3 regions of the Pseudomonas sp. Van50 genome follow, and region 3 is predicted to be linked to each of the others. Evidence: riboswitches for the same ligand, from Rfam matches in the RefSeq annotation. Region 3 holds a riboswitch; each other region holds the start of a gene.
The links. Region 3 has a riboswitch for cobalamin ahead of cobW (cobalamin biosynthesis protein CobW). Riboswitches for the same ligand answer to the same signal wherever they lie in the genome.
Positions count from the first base shown of each region.

Region 1: it holds a riboswitch for cobalamin, as region 3 does, so the genes downstream of both, cobO (cob(I)yrinic acid a,c-diamide adenosyltransferase) here and cobW (cobalamin biosynthesis protein CobW) in region 3, are expected to answer to the same signal.
Region 2: it holds a riboswitch for cobalamin, as region 3 does, so the genes downstream of both, ACZ5M5_RS25730 (ABC transporter substrate-binding protein) here and cobW (cobalamin biosynthesis protein CobW) in region 3, are expected to answer to the same signal.

Region 1 is NZ_AP024343.1:5,378,042-5,381,309, reverse strand. It holds gene ACZ5M5_RS22995 (PQQ-dependent sugar dehydrogenase) at 1-112, opposite strand, end outside; gene ACZ5M5_RS22990 (hypothetical protein) at 290-874, opposite strand; cobalamin riboswitch at 1,028-1,237, shown strand; gene cobO (cob(I)yrinic acid a,c-diamide adenosyltransferase) at 1,319-1,930, shown strand; gene ACZ5M5_RS22980 (cobyrinate a,c-diamide synthase) at 1,927-3,268, shown strand, end outside.
Region 2 is NZ_AP024343.1:5,960,342-5,963,609, reverse strand. It holds gene ACZ5M5_RS25735 (FecCD family ABC transporter permease) at 1-311, opposite strand, end outside; gene ACZ5M5_RS25730 (ABC transporter substrate-binding protein) at 308-1,321, opposite strand; cobalamin riboswitch at 1,463-1,657, opposite strand; gene ACZ5M5_RS25725 (DUF3592 domain-containing protein) at 1,803-2,246, shown strand; gene ACZ5M5_RS25720 (hypothetical protein) at 2,250-2,837, shown strand.
Region 3 is NZ_AP024343.1:2,589,213-2,592,480, reverse strand. It holds partial or broken gene cobN (cobaltochelatase subunit CobN) at 1-280, opposite strand, end outside; gene cobW (cobalamin biosynthesis protein CobW) at 284-1,348, opposite strand; cobalamin riboswitch at 1,447-1,661, opposite strand; cobalamin riboswitch at 1,839-2,073, shown strand; gene ACZ5M5_RS11505 (CbtB domain-containing protein) at 2,174-2,365, shown strand; gene ACZ5M5_RS11500 (CbtA family protein) at 2,377-3,072, shown strand; gene ACZ5M5_RS11495 (cobalamin biosynthesis protein) at 3,069-3,268, shown strand, end outside.

The sequences.
Region 1 (3,268 bases), 2.8 Mb from region 3:
GCAGCTTCGGCGCAGGACCGGTGCCATCGGACACTTGCAGTGTGGAAGACTCGCCACAAGCGACAAGCCCGGCGGCAAGGGCGACGATCAGAAGATGGGGTGGCTTGAGCATGCTGGCTTCCCTATGAATGCATGTGGTTATTCATAGAGAAGCGTAGACGCACGGATGGTTCAAACTGCGCGCAAAACCTTGTGGGAGCGAGCTTGCTCGCGATGGCGGCAGGACAATCAAGATTGATGTTGCCAGGTGCGTCGCTATCGCGAGCAAGCTCGCTCCCACAGTAATGAGTCAGCCATGGGCCTGCTTGAACAGCACGGCAATGCCTGGATGGTATTGGCCGGCCTCGTTGCGCAACTTGCGATAGGCGTATGGGAAGTACCAGGCCACCGCGCAAGTGTTTTCCTTTTGCAGGTCGTCGATCATGTCCTGCAGTTCTTCGGGCGTGGCGCTTTGCTGGGCTTTTTGCGGCGAGACGAACAGGCAGCCCAGCTTCAGGTCGCTGGCGTAGCTGATGCGCTTGGCATCGCTGGTGGCTTCCGACAGCGGTTGAGTCAGGTTCAGGTTGTTGACCTTGGGCCAGCGTTGGGTGGCCTGGATGAAGGCCCGCTCATCGGTGCTGGCGATGAACAGGTCGGCGCTGACGTTGCGTTCGCCTTCTTCGTTCTGCTTGCGGGTCGGCGCGTTCTGCAGCGTGACCATCTCGGCCATCCAGGCAGCGGCCGACAGCAAGCTGAGATTGGCTCGTTCATCGAACCAGTAGGGGGTGTCGTTATCGCCGCGCACCGCGTTGTAGCGGTCGATACAATCAAACCAGCGTTCCAGCACCGGGCGCAGGAATTCCAGTTTCGGATTGCTGATGAGCATGCCTTGCATGTTTTGCCCTCTTGTTCTTGTGATATCGGGTCGTAATGTCGCTTTGATATCACTTGCCGCAGGATCACACAAGATTGGCGTCATTTTATTGATCGGCGCCAATGAGTGCCCCGACAGGCGGCTTTAATTGACGCTCCACCCCCAACCCTCTAACCTTCGCCGCTTGTTTCAGGTGCTCTGTGACTGTGTTCGACAGAGTGAAACAGGGAAGCCGGTGAGTGCATACGAACCCGGCGCTGCCCCCGCAACGGTAAATGAGTCAACGCTGTGCCTAAGCCACTGTGTCGCATGACATGGGAAGGCGCGCAGCCCGGCGCCACGCCGCTCATGAGCCCGGAGACCGGCCTGATTCATCCAACGGCATCACGGTGGGCGATGCCAGGCTTGCTGCCGTCTTTTTTTGTGCCCCGCCCGCCGTTATCCAATCCCAACGGAGAGCTCCCCATGACCGACACCCCTGATCGCGATGAACGCCACCTGGCGCGCATGCAGCGCAAGAAAGCCGTGATCGACGAGCGCATCGCCAACTCGCCGAACGAATGCGGCTTGCTGCTGGTGCTGACCGGCAACGGCAAGGGCAAGAGCAGCTCGGCGTTCGGCATGCTGGCACGGTCCATGGGCCATGGCATGCAATGCGGTGTGGTGCAGTTCATCAAGGGACGCAATAGCACCGGTGAAGAGCTGTTTTTTCGCCGCTTCCCGGAGCAGGTGCGTTTTCATGTCATGGGTGAAGGTTTCACCTGGGAAACCCAGGACCGCCAGCGCGACATCGCCGCCGCCGAAGCCGCCTGGGCCGTATCCCGTCAGTTGCTCAGCGATCCGTCCATCGGCCTGGTGGTGCTCGACGAATTGAATATCGCCCTCAAGCACGGCTACCTCGACCTCGATCAGGTGCTCAGCGATCTGCAGGCGCGTCCGCCGATGCAGCATGTGGTGGTGACCGGTCGCGGCGCCAAGCCGGAGATGATCGAGCTGGCCGACACCGTGACTGAAATGGGCATGATCAAGCACGCGTTCCAGGCGGGTATCAAGGCGCAGAAAGGCGTCGAACTGTGAGTGACCCTTGCCTGACAAGCCGCCACTGTCCGGCGGTGTTGATCGCAGCGCCGGCCTCGGGACAAGGCAAGACCACCGTCACTGCGGCGCTGGCCCGGTTGCATCGCAACCAGGGACGCAAGGTGCGCGTCTTCAAGTGTGGCCCGGACTTCCTCGATCCGATGATCCTGGAGCGGGCCAGCGGCGCGCCGGTCTATCAATTGGACATGTGGATGGTCGGCGAGCAGGAAAGTCGCCGGCTGTTGTGGGAAGCCGCCGCCGAAGCGGACCTGATCCTGATCGAAGGGGTGATGGGGCTGTTCGACGGCACCCCGTCCAGCGCCGATCTGGCGCGGCATTTTGGCGTACCGGTGCTGGCGGTGATCGACGGTACGGCCATGGCCCAGACCTTCGGTGCCTTGGCCCTGGGCCTGGCCCGTTATCAACCGGACCTGCCATTCGCCGGGGTCTTGGCCAACCGGGTCGGCACCTTGCGTCACGCGCAGTTGCTCGAAGGCAGCCTGACCGAAGGCCTGCGCTGGTACGGCGCGCTGTCCCGGGAAACCGGCATCGAATTGCCCAGCCGTCATCTCGGGTTGGTCCAGGCCAGTGAATTGAACGATCTCGACCTGCGCCTCGACGCGGCGGCCGATGCCTTGGCCAGTAGTTGCGAAGTGGCGCTGCCGCCGGCGGTGGAGTTCGCCGCGCCGCAGGTGATCGCCGTTGAGCCGTGGCTCGCCGGGGTGCGCATCGCCGTGGCCCGTGACGAAGCGTTCGCCTTCACCTATGGCGCAAGCCTTGATCTGCTACGGGCCATGGGTGCGCAGTTGAGCTTTTTTTCACCGATCCATGACACCGAACTGCCTGAGGCGGACAGTCTTTATCTGCCTGGCGGTTATCCGGAGCTGCACCACCTTGCGCTGGCTCGAAATAAGCCGATGCTGGCCGCGATCCGTGCCCACCACGCCGCCGATAAACCGTTACTCGCCGAATGCGGCGGCATGTTGTATCTGCTCGATTCATTGACCGATGTCGACGGCGTGCGCGCCGAACTGCTGGGTTTGCTGGCCGGTGATGCGCAGATGCAAAAGCGCCTGGCGGCCTTGGCATTGCAGTCGGTGGATTTGCCGGAAGGCAACCTGCGTGGGCACACCTATCATCATTCCCTGACCAGTACCGAGGTTGAACCGATTGCCCGTGGCCATAGCCCCAATGGCGGGCGAGGGGCGGAGGCGGTTTTCCGGCAGGGGCGGATGACGGCTTCCTATGTGCACTTTTATTTTCCGTCCAATCCCAGGGCGATTGCCGGGCTGTTTGCGCCAGATCTTGAGGCCGCCTTCGCGAGCAAGCCCGCTCCCA
Region 2 (3,268 bases), 3.4 Mb from region 3:
GAGGCGCCGGCGGAGATGCCGAGCAGGTAAGGATCGGCCAACGGGTTACGCAACAGCGATTGCAAGATCACCCCGCAGGTCGCCAGGCCCGCACCGCAGGCCGCCGCCACCAGCGCACGGGTCAGCCGGTAGTTCCAGACGATGCCTTCGTCTATCGGGTCGAGGGCATAACCTGCGGCCCACAGTTTGTTGGCCAGCACCTGGAACACCACACTCGGCTCGATACTCGTCTCACCGATGGCCACGCCGGCAATCACTGCCAGGAGCAGCGCCGCCAACGCCAGCAACGTTCGAATCAGCGTCGGAATCATTTCGGCAGGTCGTAGCCGCTGATGGCCGTCGCCAGGGTTTCCAGGCCGTCGAACATTCTGATGCTCGCTTGCATGGCCATCGCATCGAGAATGATGATGCGGTTGTTTTTCACCGCGTCCATATTGCGGGTCACCGGGTCACTGCGCAGGAATTGCAGCTTCTTTTCATGGTCATCAGCCGGAAAGCGTCGGCGATCCATGCGGGCAATGACCAGGAAGGTCGGGTTGGCCTTGGCGATGGTTTCCCAGCCGACGGTCGGCCATTCCTCATCGGATTCGACCACGTTGCGCACGCCCAGGGTACTGAGCATGAAGTCAGGAATGCCCTTGTGCCCGGCCACATAGGGGTCGATATCCAGACTGGCGCTGGAGAACCAGAACAGCGCGCTCGTCTGCTTGAGGTCCTTGGCCTGCACCGTGGCGATAGACTTCGCCAGGCTCGCCTTGAGTTGGGCATTCAACTGCTGGCCACGCTCCTGTACGTCGAAGATTTCAGCCAACTGGCTGATGCTCTTGTAGATGCTGTCGATGCGAAACGCCTCCAGCCGCGTGCCGTCCGCACCGACCAGATTATCCTTGGCTTCGCAATCGGAGGGCATCAGGTAGGTCGGGATCTTCAGTTCGTGAAACTGCTGGCGGGTACCGACCACCCCTTGCGGCCCGACCATCCATTCCAGTTCCACCGCCACCAGTTGCGGGCGTTTGCCGATCACCGCCTCGAAGCTCGGCTCGTTATCAGCCAGGCGTTCGATCTTGTCGTTCTGCGCCTTGTATTTCATCTGCACATCGTTGAACCAGAGCGAAGTGCCGACCACCTTGTCGCTCAACCCCATGGCATAGAGCATTTCAGTGCCGGCCTGGCCGATGGTCACGGCGCGACTGGGCGATTGCTCGAAAGTCAGCGTGCTGCCGCAGTTCTCGAGGGTCAGGGGATAGTGAGTTGGAGCCGCGTGGGCGAGGCTCGGCAGACCCAGGGCGATGACAAGGGGGGCAAGGCGGGGCAGCAGCATGACGCAAACTCCAGTTGACCGTACACGGAGCAGGGGACGGACTGGAAAACACATCATCGAACGCTGCCGCTGAAGCACTGAAGTGCCGATCGGCCCAGTGACGCGCAACGCAAGGATGCCCTTCCCGGACACCCCGCCGGTTAGTGATTGACTTGGCCGGCAGGTCTCCTGACTGATGCGTCATCGCCTGGCTCCAGCCTTCCCGGGGCGATCCCAGTGGCCATTGAGGAGCAGGCTCAGCACCTACAGTTGCGGGGGCAGTTCCGTTTGATGCCGTGCGTGGCATCTCGGATTCCCTATTAGTCCCGTGGGGGAACCGGCGCTGGGCATGGTAGTCGATCAGGGTGTTTATCACCACTCGCCACTGAGAGGTCTTCTCCTGGCGTCGTACGGTTGCGGGAATGATTTTCCGGAGGTGCGGCATAGCGCCGCTTCTTGCTATTCTGGTCGCCCTCTTCATGGACGAACACTGAGACAAACCATGGCTAACTACACCCCGTCACACATCGGGAAGATATTGCTGGGCCTGCTGTTTGCCCTGATTGGTATCGGTTTGTTGAGCATTGCCATCAATCTCACGCTTGAGCGACGCGAGTTTCTCGACCGCGCACAGACCGCCGATGGCATCGTCAGCCACTTGAATGCCGGTGGTTCGCATCCTGAGATCGCCTTCACCACGAGCAGTGGTGAAAAAATCTCCTACCCCCAGGGCGGCTTCATTTTCGGCTATCAGCAGGGTCAGCCGGTGCGGGTGCATTACCTGCCCGAGCAGCCTGCCAACAGCGCCATCGTCGATGACTTGGCCGCGCTGTGGGGCACTTCCGGGGTCCTGGGTCTTATCGGTCTGGTGTTCACGCTGGTCGGTCTGGCAAAAGCTATCCGTCAGCGCGGTCGCGGTGCGGTTCATTCACATAAAGGACTTTAACGTATGAGCTACAACATCCCGATCCCGGTCAATGAAAGTCGCTGGCAGTATCAGACCGCCAGCGGCGGCGGCCTGACCGTGGTCATGGTGGCGGGCAGCGGCGGTTCGATCATCCTGCGTTCGCCCGAGGGCGAGGACATCAGCTACCGCTACGGCGGCGTCGGAGTCGGTGCCGGATTCGGCGCGCGGCTGCCGCGTTTCGGCAAGATCAATATCCAGATCAAGGGCAAGGGTGTGGCTGCGGCCGGCGCGGCGGAGGCGTTTCCCAGCACCGGCAAGGTGTTTGTCAGCGATGCCTTGGTCGCTCGTGACCTGACCAGTGACGATATCACCGGACCTTGCATGTACACCGAAGTAGGGGTGGGCCTGGGAATCGGCGGCTCGGCCACGGCGCTGTTGTTCGGGCTTGATCCCAAGTTGCTGGCGTTGTCGATGGCACTGAATTCCAACCCGGCGACCTCGCTCATCGCTTCCACCCTGGTCAACCAGCGGCTGGCGAAGTCGGCCAAGGGGGCGGTGGTCATGGCCGGTATAAACGCTGGCCTGCAGGCCGGTGGCGGCGCTGCGATTTACATAGGCTATCTGTTCTAGTCGGATTGTGGAGTAATGCCACGGCTATCCCGGCATGCATGCCGGGATGCCCACTCCACAATGCCTGCGTTCGGCCAGCGTGGTTAACGGGGCGCCCCAGATCAAGATCAAAAGCGAGGCGGCCTGACAGCCGGCCTGGCTCTCCCGCTCGTACACCTGTCAGATCTGTGGGAGCAAAGCTTGCTCGCGAGGCGGCCTTATAGCCGACCTGGCTCTTCCGGTCCTAGTGCGATCCCATTGTGGGAGCGAGCTTGCTCGCGAAGACGGCGGTACATCCAACGCTGATGCAAGCTGATCCACCGCTATCGCGAGCAAGCTTTGCTCCCACAGGGATTTGCAGTGGCCGAAAATCTGTAGATCGTCACCGACCCAATGTGTGCGAGCTTGCTCTCGAAGGCGAGGGCACATTCAACGCAGATGCAAGCTGATCC
Region 3 (3,268 bases):
GCCAATAGCCAATGCCGCCGTGCAGCGACAACAGGATAACCTTGGCGTGGCGCAGCACGTCTTCGAAATACAGATCCACCGAGGCGTGGTTCTGCACCTGCATCGGGTTGGCGAGGCGAAACTCCGGATAATCGCCCGGCAATTGCTTCGCCGCTTCGGCCAGCAGCGCCAGGCTGGAGTCGCCGCTGCACAGGATCACCAGTTCGGCGGGGGTTTGCCCGAGGTCGGCAATGTTGTCATCCGACACGAAACCGCCGGGCTGGGTCCTGAGCAGGTGCATGGCTTAGGCGCTGAGGGCGGCGCGCAACTGCGCTTCGAGCAGTGCGGCATCGAGTGCCTGGCCGATCAGCACCAGACGGGTGACCCGCGCTTCCTCGGCGCCCCACTGGCGGTCGAAATGTTTGTCGAAACGCGTGCCAACGCCCTGGATCAGCAGGCGCATCGGCTTGTTCGGGATCGCCGCGAAACCCTTGACCCGCAGCACACCGTGCTGGACCACCAGTTGCGTCAGCGCGTCCAGCAACAGGCTTTCGTCGGCCTGGGGCAGCTCGATGGAGATGGAATCGAAGGCGTCGTGATCGTGGTCGTCATCGTCGCCATCGTGGTGATGGTCGTGATGGCTGTGGCGGCCGTCGATGTGTTCTTCGGAACCGGCGCCCAGGCCGATCAACACGTCCAGCGGCAGGCGACCGCTGCTGGCTTCGATGACCTTGACCGCCGGCGGCAGCTCTTCGGCGACTTCCAGGCGAACCTTGGCCAGGTCTTCAGGGCTGATCAGGTCGGCTTTGTTGAGGATCACCAGGTCAGCGCTGGCCAGTTGGTCGGCGAACAGTTCGTGCAGCGGCGATTCGTGGTCCAGGTTCGGATCGAGTTTGCGCTGGGCATCGACCTGGTCGGGGAAGGCGGCGAAGGTGCCGGCGGCAACGGCCGGGCTGTCGACCACAGTGATCACCGCATCGACCGTGCAAGCGCTGCGGATTTCCGGCCATTGAAAGGCCTGGACCAGCGGCTTGGGCAAGGCCAGGCCGGAGGTTTCGATCAGGATATGGTCGAGGTCGCCGCGCCGGGCCACCAGCTCGCGCATCACCGGGAAGAATTCTTCCTGCACCGTGCAGCACAGGCAGCCGTTGGCCAGTTCGTAGACGCGGCCGTTGGCTTCTTCTTCGGTGCAACCGATGGCGCACTGCTTGAGGATCTCGCCGTCGATACCCAGCTCGCCAAACTCGTTGACGATCACGGCGATGCGCCGGCCTTGGGCGTTGTCGAGCATGTGCCGCAGCAAAGTGGTCTTACCCGAGCCGAGAAAGCCGGTGACGATGGTGACGGGGAGTTTGGCCAGTGTTTTCATCGGATGCCCTTTGGCAAGGTGGCGGGCAAACGGGACGACAACCGCGGGCACAGGTGTGCACGGAAGATTTCGCCACCGGATCACCCCGCCCGGTTGTAGTGAGAATCTGTCTCGAGGCAGGTCTCCTGGCTGACGGCGGGCCAGTCTTTCGACTGGCAATGGCTGCGCCTTCCCGTGCGCCTTTGGTAAAAGGGCATGCACAGTGGCCTTGCAGAAACCTCACCGTTCACAGTTGCGGGGGCAGCCGCGGCTTGGACCGCGTTCCCTTCTTAGCTTCGGCACAGGCCGAAGAACCTCGAAGGCGCAAGGCTACGCAGGGTGTGGGGCGGGTCAATCTCCGCAAGTGAGTTCTGCGGTGTCTTTGCCGCCGCCATCGCGAGCAAGCTCGCTCCCACATTGGATCCCGCAGCCCCCTGTGGGAGCGAGCTTGCTCGCGATGGGCTGCGCAGCGGCCCCCTGTGCATTGACGGCCCCGCCCCACCCATGCTCTCCTGTGCGCCTAGTTACGGGTGCCCTTCACAGGGTGAAACGGGAAACCGGTGAATCGTGTGCTTTACTCCAAAGCCACGTCAGTCCGGTGCTGCCCCCGCAACGGTAAGCGAGCGAAGCGTCTGAACCACTGTGTCTGCCCTGCTACAAGGGCGCATGGGAAGGTGATGCTTGCAGGCAAGGCCCAGCCCCTGCCCCTCGCGAGCCCGGAGACCGGCCCATGACTCAAGCATCAACAAACCCGCGGTGGGCGGGCGCTGTTCGAACCTTGGCGATCTTTCGCCCGGGGTCTCATTGCGCTCGCATCCCCACGGAACAAAAACAGAGGGAAGCGCCATGTCGACCATCAGCAGCAGCACCGCCCGCACCGCCAGCAGCACCACCACCCTGAGCCAACGCCTGAGCGCCGCGATCCTGGCTTCGATCCTGGGCGCGGGGCTGGTCTATTTCGCCGGTTTCTCCCACATCGAAGCGGTGCACAACGCCGCCCACGATACCCGCCACAGCGCCGCCTTCCCCTGCCATTGAGAACTGACGACATGATCAAGCGTATCGCGCAGACCGCCGGTTTCAGCGGCTTGCTGGCCGCCCTGCTGCTGACCCTGTTGCAGAGTTTCTGGGTATCGCCGCTGATTCTCCAGGCGGAAACCTTCGAGAAGGCCCCGGCGACCGAGGTCCATGAGCACACCGACGGTGTGGCCCACACCCATGATGCCGAGGCCTGGGAGCCGGAAGATGGCTGGCAGCGCGTGCTGTCCACCACCGGCGGCAACCTGGTGGTCGCCGTGGGTTTTGCCCTGATGCTCGCGGGCCTGTACACCTTGCGCACACCGACTCGCACCTCCCAGGGTCTGCTCTGGGGCCTGGCCGGTTATGCCACTTTCGTCCTGGCACCCACCCTCGGCCTGCCCCCGGAATTGCCCGGCACCGCAGCGGCCGACCTGGCCCAGCGGCAGATGTGGTGGATCGGCACCGCGGCCTCGACGGCGGTGGGCATTGCCCTGATTGCCTTCGGCCGGCATTGGCTGCTCAAGCTGCTGGGCGTGGCGACGTTGCTGGTGCCCCACGTTATCGGTGCGCCGCAGCCCGAAGTCCACTCGATGCTGGCGCCCGAAGCGCTGGAAAGCCAGTTCAAGATCGCCTCGCAGGTGACCAACGTCGCCTTCTGGCTGGCCCTGGGCCTGATCAGCGCCTGGCTGTTTCGCCGTGACGGCCAAGCCCACCACGACGCATGAGCACCGGGTCGATCCTGGTGATCGGCTTGGGCTGCCAGCGCGGATGCCCCGCCAGCACGCTGCGGGCCTTGCTCGAACAGACGTTGCTGGCCCACGGCATCGAACTTCAACAGGTACGGGCCCTGGCCAGTATCGACCTCAAGCGTGACGAGCCCGGGCTGCTGGAGCTGGCCGGGCAACTGGCCTTGCCGCTGAC